Regions from separate parts of the Parabacteroides sp. AF39-10AC genome, predicted to be linked through region 2. Evidence: riboswitches for the same ligand, from Rfam matches in the RefSeq annotation. Region 2 holds a riboswitch; the other holds the start of a gene.
The links. Region 2 has a riboswitch for cobalamin ahead of DW033_RS09170 (threonine/serine exporter ThrE family protein). Riboswitches for the same ligand answer to the same signal wherever they lie in the genome.
Positions count from the first base shown of each region.

Region 1: it holds a riboswitch for cobalamin, as region 2 does, so the genes downstream of both, DW033_RS02485 (sirohydrochlorin cobaltochelatase) here and DW033_RS09170 (threonine/serine exporter ThrE family protein) in region 2, are expected to answer to the same signal.

Region 1 covers NZ_QTLP01000002.1:137,007-144,944, forward strand. The annotation lists gene DW033_RS02475 (PepSY domain-containing protein) at 1-935, opposite strand, end outside; gene DW033_RS02480 (TonB-dependent siderophore receptor) at 954-3,335, opposite strand; gene DW033_RS02485 (sirohydrochlorin cobaltochelatase) at 3,482-4,399, opposite strand; cobalamin riboswitch at 4,527-4,724, opposite strand; gene aspT (aspartate-alanine antiporter) at 4,811-6,508, shown strand; gene DW033_RS02495 (bifunctional aspartate transaminase/aspartate 4-decarboxylase) at 6,521-7,938, shown strand, end outside.
Region 2 covers NZ_QTLP01000008.1:11,029-18,265, forward strand. The annotation lists gene DW033_RS09150 (TonB-dependent receptor) at 1-1,223, shown strand, start outside; gene DW033_RS09155 (YncE family protein) at 1,220-2,374, shown strand; gene DW033_RS09160 (hypothetical protein) at 2,384-3,664, shown strand; gene DW033_RS09165 (DUF5074 domain-containing protein) at 3,661-5,517, shown strand; cobalamin riboswitch at 5,535-5,735, shown strand; gene DW033_RS09170 (threonine/serine exporter ThrE family protein) at 5,788-7,125, shown strand.

The DNA.
Region 1 (7,938 bases), on a different contig from region 2:
ATGACCGCCCTGTAATCCAACGGATAATCGAGTGGGGAAGGAGCCATCTTCCGCAGTTCTTGAACCGGGTTTATATCAAGCTTGGCTTTCAACCCCCAATCCTGTACACGAGCCAAAGACATCATACCACTAAAGCAGAAGGTGAGGACAAATAAACCGAATAACACCCCAAGAATATGATGCCATTTATACCAGAACTTCTTATAAGGGGAAATCAAATGACGTCTCCTCGCTAACCGGAAATCCCGTATTCCTAAATAGATCCCGGCGATACACATAACGCACCCGATTCCGGATAACCAGACAACTACCTTTATCCATAATTCAGCGTCTTGCCGCAAGGAAGTGAAATAGACCCAATGAGGGATCGCCCCGAGCCAAGCCCAGAAACGACTGTTTTTATCCGTATATTGCAAAACCTCCCCGGATTTAGAGGATATGTATAATTCATGTCGTTCCGGATCGGCGAAATGGAATTTATAGATCGGAAATTCCTCTTTTAAACGACCGAATGGAATCCATTGGTCCAAGGTGTACAAGGAATCTACCTTCGCTATGGAAGAGGTATTCCATAGTGATGCCACACGTTGGATATGATTCCAGTCGATTACGGGTAATCTTTCCGTCGAGTCGGCAGGAATATCATAGCTCCCTTTCTCCGTCCGGATATGAAAAACAGTTTGTCCCAAATAGCTGTTTAAGGTAACATGGCTTATCCGCTCGTTCTGCGGTAAACGTTTCTCTATCTGGTCTAACGAAGGAAGATTCTCCAGAGAGAGAATATCCATCTTCGCCCGTTTATCGGCCCGGTCCGCTCGCGGGAACGTATGGTAGATCATTACCAATCCCGATAGGAACCAAACGAGAAACAGGATACTGAACGCCGTGCCCAGTATCCTGTGTATAAATAGCGTGATCTTTGTCAATAGATTCATGAGCGTATGTTCTATATATTATAATGTATAGGAGATAGCCACTTGGAAATTACGAGGCATGCTTGGCACCATCTGTTGTCCGAGCGCTTGGTTATAATAATTGTTGTCAAACAAGTTATTCAAGTTGAATGTAAGGTGAATATTGTTGTTCAACAAATAAGACATACCGAAATCGGTTACCCAATACGGATCGAACCAAGAGTTGTTAGATGTATTACGGTATACTTTACCGGTATAACTGCTACTCAAGTGAAATTCCAGATTCTTCAAGACACCCCGAGGGATGGTATAACTGCCGTATGCGTAGAAAGTCTGGTTCGGTACGTTGCTCTGCCAGTTTCCTTCTTGGCTATTCAATTGTTGCTTTGTCTCATCCGGGTTATTGCCATAGATAGCCTCGATCAATTCCGGATCCTTTATTTCTTTCATCTCCCGGATCTTGGAGTCGTTCAATCCATAACCGATCGTCAGCGCTAAGGTGCTTACCGGAGAAAGAGTGACATCAAAATCAAAACCCTTGGAATCTTGTACACCCACCTGTCCGATTACGCTCATCGTGGTAGTCTCGCCGTTTACCTCCTCTTGATAGTTGTTGGTCAACGTAGCCGTACTGTTCATCTTCCGGATATAGAACAAGCTGGCATTGGCGCTTAATATATTGTTCAATTGATATTTAAGCCCCACCTCGGCTTGGTATCCTTTCTCCGGCTTAAATACTTCCTCATTGCGAGCAGGCTCGAAACGATTTCCATCACCTCCTACATAAACGACATTATCTTGATAGAACGTACGGATCGGTTTGAAGAAAGAAGCGAAAGAAGCATAAATGGATGTATTCGGATGGGGCAGATAGACCGCTCCGAAACGATAAGTCAACGCCTTATTCTTTATCATATTGAAGCTTGAATGTTCCTCATACTCACGTCGTCCGGTAGGAGTTGTAGCGCTGGCGGACATATAACGGAAAAAGTCGTAACGTAGAGCGGCTAATACCTTCCATTGCTCGTTGAACTCAACCATATCTTGAAGATAAAGGCTGTTGGAATAATGATGCGTAACCGTTGCTTTCGAGAATTTACTGGTCATATATCCCATGCTATGCGGATCATAAACGGATACATGCGAATAAAGGCCGGGACCCTGAACATCATCTCCTAAATTATAGCCCGAATAGCTGGTACGATTCAAGGCGACGAAAGAGTAACCTCCCATATACGTATGCTTTATCTCACCCGTCCTGAATTTACCGCTTAGCTCGAGCGTATTGGCTACCGTCTTGGCTATATGGGAGAAGCGAAGCGGGAAAGAAAGATATACACTGTCCAAACAGATATATTTTTTCTGGCCGTTTTTCATATAATAATGATCATAGATCGGATCATCACTTTCGAGATAGTCGAGGGCTTCCGTCCCAAAATAGTTGATATCGTCGTTATTGTAAGAAAGGCGATCTGTTAGTTTCGCGCCGTTCCAAAAAGTATGTGTGTATTGCGTCGATACGTTCCATGCGTGATTCTTCATAAAGTCGGACTCGTTATTGTAGCGAGCCTCACGGTCAAGTCCCGGTAGCATCTCATTTTTATGGAGATATAACTGTCCTGTTTGCACATTATATACATCATTTGCCATTAAATCGGGAAGACCGATCTCCGTCCCATAGAAGTCGCGGTTAAAACCTCCGCGAACATCTAATATGTCACGTTCCGTCATTTTAGCTTGCAATGCCAGATAACCGGAAAAGCGACGGTTGCCATTATCACGCCAGCCCTCTTGATCGGAAAAGTTGACATTGGCGTAATAATTGACCGGACCGACCAATTTACCGCCCATGCCAAGTGTCGCCTCTTTATTCTCGTAACTACCGTAGGCCAATCGAGCATTAACGCTCTGTTTCTCTGACGGGGATTTACGAACGATATTCAAGGTTCCACCTACGGCTGAATGTCCGTAAAGTACAGAAGCCGGTCCCTTTAATAATTCAATAGACTCGATACAGGATAGATCGGGTACGGGATAAGAGTTGTTTATTGCCGAACGTTCATCGCGGATACCGTCTATCATCATGATAGAATGATCGAAACCACGGATCGACAATTGTTGAAATGCGCCATAAGATGTCTGGAATCGTACGCCCGGCATAAAGCGTACCGCATCTTGGATATTACGGATACCTCGCAACTCCAAACTACTCGCCGTAATGCTATTAATTGAAATAGGAAGATATTTCATAGGTACGTCCAACTTCGTGATTTGTGGACGTGGCTTGCGTGCGGCGGTCGCTACGACTTCTTGAATATTGAATGTCGTATCGGCGAAATTCGTGTACTCATTCTTGTGTTGTGCCTGCATCGTACTGATACATAAGGCTGTCAACGGTAAGATTGTCAAAACTCTTTTCATATATTTAGCATTATAACTGTTTATTGTATGCATGTGAAATCCCTTTCGAAAGAAATTCCATTTTCCTTCGAATGAAAATTTAGTTTCTTTCGGAAGGAATTACTTTTTCTTCCGAAAGGAATAAAACATAGATTTGGAGAACTTTTTTAGTCCTTCTCTACCGCATAAGCTTTCTTCTTATCAACGATATCGATCATCTTATGTTTAGCCATGAAACGGGCATGTTCGATGAAGATCTTCTGGATATCCGGATTCTGTCCCAGACCTTCCATAAATACGCTTACCTCGTAGCCTTTCTTTTCCAATTCCTCTTTCCAATCACCGGCGATATCGTTTTTCGCATGGTCTCCGGCGACAAACATAAATGGCATCAACAAGACTTTTTTCGTTCCATTGGCCTTTACTTGGGCTACCATCGTATCAAAAGAAGGATAGCCCTCGATGGTTCCTACGGAATAATCCTTGAATCCCTTCTCCTTCAACATATAATCCAACATGGCATATTGGGCCGTCGCCGGTGTATAAGTGCCATGGCCTACCAATAAAGTAGCGCCTTCTTTCGCCCCATTTTTTGTGATAGCGACGATTACCGCCTCATAATCCTCCGGTGTATACAATAAAGGATTACCGATACGAATCTCCTTGAAAGAAGATTTCATGGTGGCAACATCCTTACGTAAGGATTCCATCTCGATACCTTCGATTATATTCGTGGATTGGATCAAGACATGTGTATAACCATCAGTCTTTAACTTTTCCAAGGCCTCGATCGGGTTCAGTTTCTCTACGCCACGAGCTTTTAAGCGGCGCATTACAATGCGAGAAGTCCATGCCTCACGCAACTCAACATCCTTGAAAGCTTCTTTCGCTTTTTGATTGATCGCATCGATTGTCAAGGCACGGGTATCATCATGGGTCGTTCCAAAATGTACCATCAATAAAGCGGCCTTATCGCCCGGTTGTAAAGAGGCGAATAAATCGGATGCTACAAAATTCTCGCCATCGTGCGCACGACAAACTAGGCTGATGACCAGCAGGAAGAAAGATAGTAAGTGTTTCCTCATCATATGAATATATTAATAATTAGATTACATATCAATCCCACGGAGACAACGTATTATTACGTCTCCAACATCTTTTAGATATAGGTGATATTTCTATCCTCTTAATTACTCCTGACCCCGGGAGGAATTAATCATTACTTCGCTTGGCAGGTTTCCTGACTGGCTCGGAAAGCAACCTTCCCATCTTTCTTAAGACAGTGGCATAGCAGAACGCTTTCCTTTTCAAGAGCTTCACAGTAGCGGGCACTGTTCCGGATTCTAACCGGATTCCCTTTTATAGAGTTGTCGGTAGACAAACTCTATCACCTAAGCGGTCGCAAATTTATATAAATAATCCCGAAATGTAACAACATCTTTCAAATAATCCCTGTTCCAATAGCATCTTTTTTGTTTAACATCAAATAAATAGATATGGAATGGATAACTAATTTACTTCAACATTATCCGGAGCTAGCTATTTTCATAACCTTAGCTCTCGGTTTCTGGATTGGCAAGTTTAAGATAAAGAAGTTCACGCTGGGAACGGTTACCAGCGTATTATTGGTCGGTGTATTGATCGGGCAATTAAAAATCGATATAAGCGGACCGTTAAAGTCCGTCTTTTTCTTGATGTTCCTCTTCGCTGTAGGATATAGCGTTGGGCCACAGTTCTTCCGGGGATTGAAAAAGGAAGGTCTTCCTCAAATGCTTTTCGCCGCCGTCATGTGTATATTTTGTTTGATCGCTCCTTTTTTGTTAGCGAAACTTATGGGATATAACGCAGGCGAGGCCGCAGGATTATTGGCGGGCTCCCAGACGATGTCGGCGGTATTAGGAGTTGCCGAAGATACGATCGGACAGATGAATATTAGCGATACGGATAAAAGCGCTATGGTCAACGTGATGCCCGTGGCCTATGCGGTAACTTATATTTTCGGTACGGCAGGGTCCGCATGGTTGGTGAGTGATATCGGGCCACGTCTTTTAGGAGGACTCGACTACGTGAAAAAAGCGTGTAAAGAACTAGAGGCTAAAATGGGAAATAACGACGAGAGCGAGCAACCGGGCTTTATGCCTGCCGCCCGTCCGGTAACTTTCCGGGCCTATAAGATTAGTAATGAATGGTTCAAGGAGGGTAAAAGCGTAAAGCAGTTGGAGGAATATCTGGACCAATTGGGACGGCATTTGTTCGTGGAGCGTGTCCGTATTAATAATGTAGTGACCGATGTTAAACCGGATTTGGTTTTACATACCGGAAATGAGGTTGTTCTAAGTGGCCGCCGGGAATTCGTGATCGGAGAGGAGAATTGGATTGGCGACGAGGTCAACGACATTGAATTGCTCGATTTTCCGGCGGAGACGTTACCCGTACTAGTGATCCATAAGGAATACGTGGGGAAAAAGATTTCCTATCTACGCAATCAATCGTTCATGCATGGTGTTAGCATCAAGTCCATAAGGCGTGCGGGTATCAATATCCCGGTCTTGGCCGCTACGGTAATAGATTCCGGTGATATGCTGGAATTGGTAGGCATGAAATCAGAGGTAAATAAAGCGGCTACGGCTTTGGGATATCCCGATCGCCCAACCAATCAGACCGATTTGATTTTCGTGGGTATCGGTATTTTCTTAGGGGGAATTTTAGGTTCGCTCGCAATTCATTTCGGGGGTGTCCCGATCAGCCTAAGTACGAGTGGAGGTGCTTTGATAGCCGGACTCATCTTTGGATGGCTTCGTTCTAAGCATCCGACGTTCGGGCGTATTCCGGAACCCTCCATCTGGATATTAAATAATTTGGGATTGAATATGTTTATCGCCGTAGTCGGTATCACGGCGGGTCCCAGTTTCGTGACCGGATTGAAGGAAGTCGGTATAAGTTTATTTATTATCGGCGCTTTAGCGACATCTATCCCGCTTATCATCGGTATTCTGATGGGACGTTACGTTTTTAAGTTCCATCCGGCTATCACTTTAGGTTGTACGGCAGGCTCACGTACGACAACCGCAGCGTTGGGAGCGGTGGAAGATGCCGTAGGAAGTGAGACTCCAGCCTTGGGCTATACCGTTACCTATGCGGTAGGTAATACTTTATTAATTATCTGGGGTGTCGTTATCGTACTAATCATGTAATATATATAATGTATGGAAAAGAAGAAAATACAGATCACGAGAGAATATGAGAAAAAGATGTCGGAGATTAGCCCTTTCGAGCTAAAGAACATCTTGATAGAGTTAGCGGATGAAAGCGCTCGTAAAAGTACGCACATCATGCTGAACGCCGGAAGGGGAAATCCAAACTGGATCAGTACGGTTCCACGGGAGGCGTTCTTCCTATTAGGGCAGTTCGCCTTGGAGGAATGCCAGCGGGAAACCGAATTGGCAGATGAGATGGCCGGAGCCGCAGGGATTCCCAACCGGAAAAGGATCGCGTCTCGCTTCGTACAGTTCCTAAAGAAACATGCGCAATCTCCCGGCGCTACTTTATTGAAGGGTACCTATGAATATCTGGTCACGGAAAAAGGTGTAGATGAGAATGAGCTTGTATATGAATGGGCGGAAGGTGTCATTGGTGATCAATATCCGGTTCCCGATCGTATCTTGAAATATACAGAAATGCTCGTGCGGGATTATTTAGACCAAGAATTATGTGATAACCAGCCCCCTGAGGGAATATTCGACCTTTTCGCTACCGAGGGTGGAACTGCCGCCATGTGTTATATCTTCGATTCCTTGCAGCAGAATTTCTTGTTGAATAAGGGAGACAACATCGTTCTCTTCGCTCCGGTATTCACTCCTTATATAGAGATTCCGGAACAGGCTCGTTATCTTTTTAATGTCATAGAGATAAAAGCCTTGAAGATGACAAAAGACGGCTATCACACGTGGCAATATCAAGAAAAAGATTTAGATGTCCTGAAAGATCCTAGCGTGAAAGCCGCTTTCATAACAAACCCGAGCAACCCGCCTTCATACGGATTGACAAAAGCATTGATGAATAGGATCGTTGAGATCGTACGGAACGACAATCCCAACCTCATGATTATTACGGATGATGTGTATGCGACATTTATTCCGCATTTTCGCTCGATGATGGCCGAATTACCAAAGAATACGTTATGTGTCTACTCTTTCTCCAAATATTTCGGGGCAACCGGATGGAGATTGGCGGTAATCGCTTTACATCAAGATAATATTTACGACCGAATGATCCGTGAATTGCCAAGAGATAAACAGGAGCTTCTAAAAAAACGATATAGCAGTCTATCCTTACATCCCGAGGATATCCGCTTTATTGATCGTATGGTAGCCGATAGCCGTCAAGTAGCCTTGAATCATACGGCCGGTCTTTCCTTGCCACAGCAAACACAAATGTCTCTGTTTGCGTCTTTCGCTCTATTAGATGCGGAAAATACCTATAAGAAAAGGATGCAGGATATGATCCACGAGCGTTTACACACATTGTGGGAAAGCACCGGATTCACCTTATTAGACGACCCTTTGCGTGCGGGATATTATAGTGAGATCGATATGCTTGTCTGGGCTAAGAAATTCTATGGGGA
Region 2 (7,237 bases):
ACAATTCCGAACGAGGTATCCCGGGGGCTATCGTAAACAACGTATGGCGACGCGGCGAACGAGTATGGGATACGAACTCTTTCATGCAAGGCTCCTATATCAAAGAAATCAATAGTAAATTCAAGACACAGGTCAATGCGAAATACGCTTTCTACCGTACGCATTATGTGAACAACGACGACAAGCTGATTCATGTAGATAACCTGTATAAGCAACGGGAGATTTACCTATCTTCCGCTAATGTCTACTCCATCCTCTCGAACTGGGATGTCTCTGCTTCTTACGACTTGCAATGGAACAAGATGAACGCCGATATGTATGGATTCGTTTACCCGGAACGCTTCACCAACCTCCTTTCGGTCGCTACGGCGCTCCGGTTAGGAAAAGTAAAATTACAGGCCAGCGGACTGGCGACTTTTATCAACGACCGTGTAGAAGAAGGCCCCGCACCGGAAGCCCGGCAAATCCTCACACCCGCCGTGTTCGCCTCCTATAAGCCGTTCGAGAAACAAGACTTTAATGTACGCGCTTTCTATAAACGGATCTTCCGCATGCCCACCTTCAACGATTTGTATTACGCCGATATGGGAAACTCCAAATTAAACCCGGAATACGTAACCCAATATGATGCCGGCTTCGCTTACACGAAAACATGGGAGAACCATCTTTTCTATCGCTTCAAGATACAGGCGGATGGTTATTACAACAAGGTGAAAGACAAGATCATCGCTTACCCCAAAGGCCAGCAGTTCCGTTGGACGATGCTGAATTTGGGTAAGGTAGAAATCAAAGGTATAGATGTCAGTACGGAAACGACCGTCAATCCGGTAAAAGATTTGTTCGTCACGCTACGCGTACAATACACCTATCAAAAGGCCCAAGACTTCACGGATCCCTCGGATACCTATTACGGAGATCAAATCCCTTATATCCCTTGGCATAGCGGCTCCGCCATCGCACAAGCCTCTTTCAAGGGATGGAACCTCAACTATAGTTTCATATATGTGGGAGAGCGGTATAACCAGCAGGAAAATATCAAATACAATTATACGCAACCGTGGTACACCAGCGACATCTCCTTGTCGAAAGATTTGAAATTCAAATTCGGACTTATCAAGGCTGCCGTAGAGGTAAACAACCTGTTAAGCCAAGACTACGACGTGATCCTGAATTATCCGATGCCGAAACGAAATTACAAAGTGTCTTTAACGATCGAGATATGAAAAGACATACATTATATATAATAGGTATCCTGATCGGTTGCGCTTTTTCATCCTGCCGTAAGATCGAGATCGTAGTTCCATCGGAATACGAGCTGGTCTCCGATGGTATCCACCCCGAGGCGAATCCTCAAGGGATGTATTTAGTGAACGAGGGGAATATGGGAAGCAATAAATGTACGCTGGATTATCTGGATTACGTGAACGGTTATTATATCCGTAACCTCTACTCGGAACGGAACCCAAACGTGGTCAAGGAGTTGGGCGATGTAGGCAATGATATCCAGATTTACGGAAGTAAGCTATATGTTGTAGTCAATTGTTCCCATAAAGTAGAAGTATTGGACGCCCGGACTTGTGAGCGGATCACGCAAATAGACATTCCTAACTGCCGGTACATCCGTTTTTACCGGGGAAACGCCTATGTAACCTCTTATGTCGGCCCCGTGCAAATCGACCCGAATGCTCCACAAGGAGCCGTATATCGGGTAGACACGACCAGCCTGAAAATAGACGCTAAAGTCATTGTCGGCTACCAGCCGGATGAATTAGAGATTTTGGGTGAATATATCTACGTAGTGAATTCCGGAGGCTATCGTGCCCCGGAGTACGACAATACGGTTTCCGTCATCGAACTAAACCGTTTCAAGCAAGTCCAAAAGATTCCGGTAGGGATCAATCTGCACCGTATCCGTGCGGATAAATACGGTAAATTATGGGTAACTTCTCGGGGAGATTACGATACGGTACATTCCAACCTGTATGTACTGGAAAAGCGAAAAGGATATAATGAGATGGTGGTTACCGATACCCTGAATATCCCTTGCTCCAACCTTTGCATCAGCGGAGATTCCCTCTTCTATTACAGTACGGAATGGAACGTGAATACGCAGAGTAACAGCATCTCGTACGGAATCATAGATGTCCGTACCAAAGAGGTGATCAGCACGAACTTTATCACCGACGGTAGCGAGAAAGACATTCGTATCCCATACGGGATCATGGTCCATCCCTATACGAAAGACATCTTCGTCACCGATGCCAAGAATTACGTATCCAGCGGGACCCTCTATTGCTACGATAAGAACGGGATACGAAAATGGGGCGTACGTACCGGGGATATCCCCGCCCATATGGTTTTCCTTTATAAATAGAACAGCGTTATGAGACAAGTTTTATATCTATTCATTTCAGGTTTCCTAGCATTTCTATCCTGTACCCAAGACAAGATACAGATGGTTAGCTTGGGTATCGATGATGTCTATTATCTGCCCCGCATGAAAACCTATCTACTCAGCCCGGCCTTTACCGGCGACGAGTATCGGTGGACACTGCACCGGAACGGGACGGACTCTCTCGTATCTACCGAACGTTCTTATATCTTCCTTGCGAAAGATACGGGCACCTATCAGATGACCTTCGAGATCATCGATAAGGAGACCCCCTATAAGCACGATTTTCGTTTCGAGGTGATGCAGGAGGATATAGAGTACAGTCCTTACCTATCCAAGGTATACGACTTTTGTCCCGCACCGGGTCAGTTCGTCAATACGATGCCCGAATACGAGGAAGGCGATACGAAAGAAACCATCCTGAAAAAGGTAGAGGAGAATATCTCCGGTACGAATGACGTGATGATCTCCCTCGGAGGATACGGAGGATACGTTATCTTCGGCTTCGACCATACGGTCATCAACGTCAAAGGGAAGAAGGACTTTATGATCCTTGGGAACTCTTTCTATTCCGACCTGCCGGAATATCAAGAGAAAAAGGGAGGCAGCTGCGAGCCCGGTATTGTCATGGTCTCTTTCGACACGAACCTGAACGGCTTACTGGACGATGAATGGTACGAACTGGCCGGTAGTGAATACTATAAACCGGAAACCATCAAGAATTATCGCATTACCTATGATCGTCCAGATCCCAACAAGATCCCCGAGCCAGACATGGGCCAGCAATGGAGTGACGCTACTTATGTACCATGGAAAGATAATCAAGGCAATACCGGTTATATAGCGAAAAATATATATCATACGCAAAGTTATTATCCGAAATGGATTGAAGAGAATTCCTTGACTTTCTCCGGTACCCGGTTAAAGGATAACGCTACGGACGAGAGTGATACGGGTAAATACTACGTACTCTATTCGTATCCATGGGGATACGTGGATAACCATCCGAACGATTACAAGGATCTGAACAGCTTCGATATCGAATGGGCCGTGGACGCGGAAGGCAATAAGGTGGAATTACCCGGCGTGGACTTTATCAAGGTATACACGGCGGTAAACCAATATTGCGGTTGGATCGGAGAGACCTCGACGGAGATTATCCGTGCGCAGGATTTACACATCGCCACCCCTTCCATCATCGTACCCGATCCGGTAAGCGAACAAATGAAATTACAATACGATCAAGCAATCTTAAAAATAAAAGGCTTATGAAAAAGACGATTACCTTACTTCTCTGTACGTTCGCCACGAGCGGCCTAATGGCCCAAGGCAATACCTCATGGATCGCCGCCGGCATCGATCGGGTCCAAATGAGGGATGTACCGTCACAATCTTCCATCCTGCGTTCCACGGATATGGATTACAGTCAAGGTACATTTATCGTAAACGAGGATTGGTACGGCCATCAGAACAGTACCGTCAATTTCCTTACTCAAGATGGAGAATGGCACTATCGTGTCTTCCAGACCGAGAATCCGGGGCATGAGTTAGGATGTACCACGCAATTCGGTACGATCTATGGCGATAAGTTCTACCTAGTCTCTAAGCAAGAACGAGATCCCGGGGCAAAAATCACCGGAAGCCGGTTTGCCGTATGCGATGCCAAGACCATGAAGGTGATCAAGGAATTCAAGTATATCGCCCAAAACGCCGAGGGCAAATCCATAGCCGACGGCCGTTCCTATCTTCCGGTAGACGAGCACAAAGGCTATATAGGAACCAGCAACGGTATCTGGATCTACGATAGCGATAAGATGGCGATCGGCAAACAAATAGAAGGTTCCGGAAATCCGAACGCCGATGGATACGGTGAGTTGTATTATGCCCAGATCGGTACCATGGTACGTGCTAACGACCTTGTCTTTGCCGTCCATCAACAATATGGTTTATTAATAATAGATCCGAAAACCGATAAAATTATCCGTACCATCGCCGCCCCGATCGAGAAAGAGACTGTAAAAGGGCTAGAGAAGGAGATTCAACGAGGTTTCGGCTCTATCGTTCAATCCAAGGATGGTACGCTCTGGATCAGCATGACCCAGAATACGGCCGGGGATGGTTCCGCCTTGGAATATATGCTGAACTTGAACCCCTATACCTTTAAGGTGGACACGGTAAAGATCCCGTTAAGCGAGACCATCGGTGTCGTTCCAAACTCTTGGTACGCATGGACCGCCGACGGTTTCTGCGCCAGTGCCAAAGAAAATAAGATTTACTGGAACGGACAACCGAAAGAAGGCAGTTGGTTCACGGGGTATCAAATCTGTGGGTATGATATTGACAAGAAACAATTCTTCCAGCTAATCGACCTCCGAAAACAGGACTGGGATTGGCGCTTGTACGGAACCGGATTTCGCCTTAACCCAAAAACCGACGAGCTATACACCTTCTTGTATCATGAGTTCCAAGATCCTACGCACATGTTAGCTCGTATAAATAACAAAGGCGAAGTGGTACAAGAATATTCGATGATCGTCAACTATTGGTTCCCGGCTATCCCGGTTTTCCCGGATAACGCCGCACCGGTAGTATCTTCCGGTTTCCCTTCCTCTATCGTATTAACCGAGGAAAAGCCAGTCTATAAACTCGCTTTAGGCAATATGGTGACCGATGAGGACAATATGGATGCCGCCATCGTAAAATCAGTCTCATCCGTTACTCCCTCCAGCCCGATTAACGCGATCGTTCGTAATGACTCCTTAATCATCAGTACGACCTCAGATATCAAGGAATATCAGAAGGCTACAATAACCGTCCGCTTCAACTCGAACGGAAAGATCGTCACCAAGAACATGGTCGTAACAACCGAAGAAGCACCGACAAGCATAGAAGAGGTCTCGCAGCCGACCTTGAAAATCTATCCGAACCCGGCGGTTAACTCGATACAAATCAATATCGATACCCCGGCGAAGATAGAGATCTATACATCTCGCGGAACAATGGTCCGGAAATCCACGATCAATCCCGGAGAATCCATCAACGTAAGCGATCTATCCCAAGGCCTCTATTTCATCCGTATCATAACCGGAGGAAAGACAGAGTCTCTACGGATGATTAAGAAGTAAATATAAAAAAAATTCCGTACATTTGCGCCCGAATTGGTTCCGTAGTGCCTATTCGGGCGTACGGATTAAAAGGGAATCCGGTGAGAATCCGGGACAGTCCCGCTGCTGTGAAGCTCTGTTGAACATTCTAATACTACTTTCGCCACTGACGCGATAGGGTCGGGAAGGCATTAGGATGGGAGCTAGTCAGAAGACCTGCCATTCATTTCAGATTCATGTCCTCGTGGGTTAGGACATAGGATACACAGACAATATAAGAACAAAAAGAAAATGATGACAGACAAGGAAGTATTGTTGTTACGGCGCAAACTGGATCTTTTGCTCCGTACAGGAAAGTTGTTGATGGAAAGCGCCGCCGACACGAATCGTATCGAGCGAAACATGAAACGAGTTGCCGCCTTTATGGGGATCCCCGAGGAGAAGTTGCATATCGATATCCGGTGGACCATGATCATGGTAAACGTAAGCGATGAGCGAAACTCATTCTCCAAATTCCAGAAATGCGAGAAGCATGGCATTAACATGACGACAATCTCACAGGTAAGCAAGCTTTCATGGCGGGCGATCGAGCAAGATTATTCCTTGGATAAATATGAGGAAGAACTGGAGAAGATCGTTCACCAACCCCGGAATTATACCCCTTATATCGTAGCTATCGGAGCGGGATTCGCATGCGGAGGATTCTGTAAGCTATTCGGATGCGACTGGATGGCATTCCTATTCGCTTCCATTTGCGCTTTCGTCGGGTTTAGGGTACGGGCCCGCTGTGTCGAGGCTGGACTTAACGTATATATGAGTATCGCTGCGGCCGCTTTCGTATCCACCTGCTTGGCATACGCATCCTCCTTCTCCGGGCTATCCGACACTCCTTATCATCCATTATTAGCCTGCGCTTTATTTATCGTGCCGGGCGTACCCTTGATTAACTTCGTGGATGATATGCTAGACAATCATTTGCTTGTCGGCATCACCCGGGCCTCCAATACGGTCATGATGGTAGCCGCCATGACTTTCGGTATCGCATTCGCCATGCGGGTACTTGTCATGAATGATGTCGAGATAGATCATAAGTTCAGTGAATTAAATATGGTTCCACATGACCCGTACTACATATATGCATTAGCGGCAGCTATCTCCGCCATAGGCTTCTCCATGATATTCAATATTCAACGCCGATTATTATGGGTGGTAGCCGTAGGAGGTATCATTGCGGTATGTACCCGTAACTTTGTGAACTTCGAATTAGGTTATGGTCCTGTGATCGGCTCGTTTATGGGAAGCTTCGTAGTCAGCCTCCTTGCCGTAAAAGCGGTTCATTGGTGCCATGTTCCCAATCACGTATTGACGATTCCATCTGTCATTCCTATGATTCCGGGAGTACTCATGTATCGCTCATTACTGGCATTTATAAACCTGCATGGAGTAGTCGGTGAGGTCACAAACGCATTCTTCAACGGGATCAATTCCGCACTCATCATTCTTTGTATCTCACTCGGTGTAGCTGTCCCGAACATCTTCGCCCGTCGTTACATCGCCAAAGATCGCCAACGACATTTACAAGAGGAACTGGAAAAGCGCCGGGAAAGAGGAAAGTTCATTGAATGGTGAAAAAACTTTTCCATAAAGATTAGTCCGGGAAAAACTATCGCATAAGGATATGCCAAATTGTTTAACACGTTCAATATATTTAACATATTTCATTAAAAAAAGCCCTATCAAT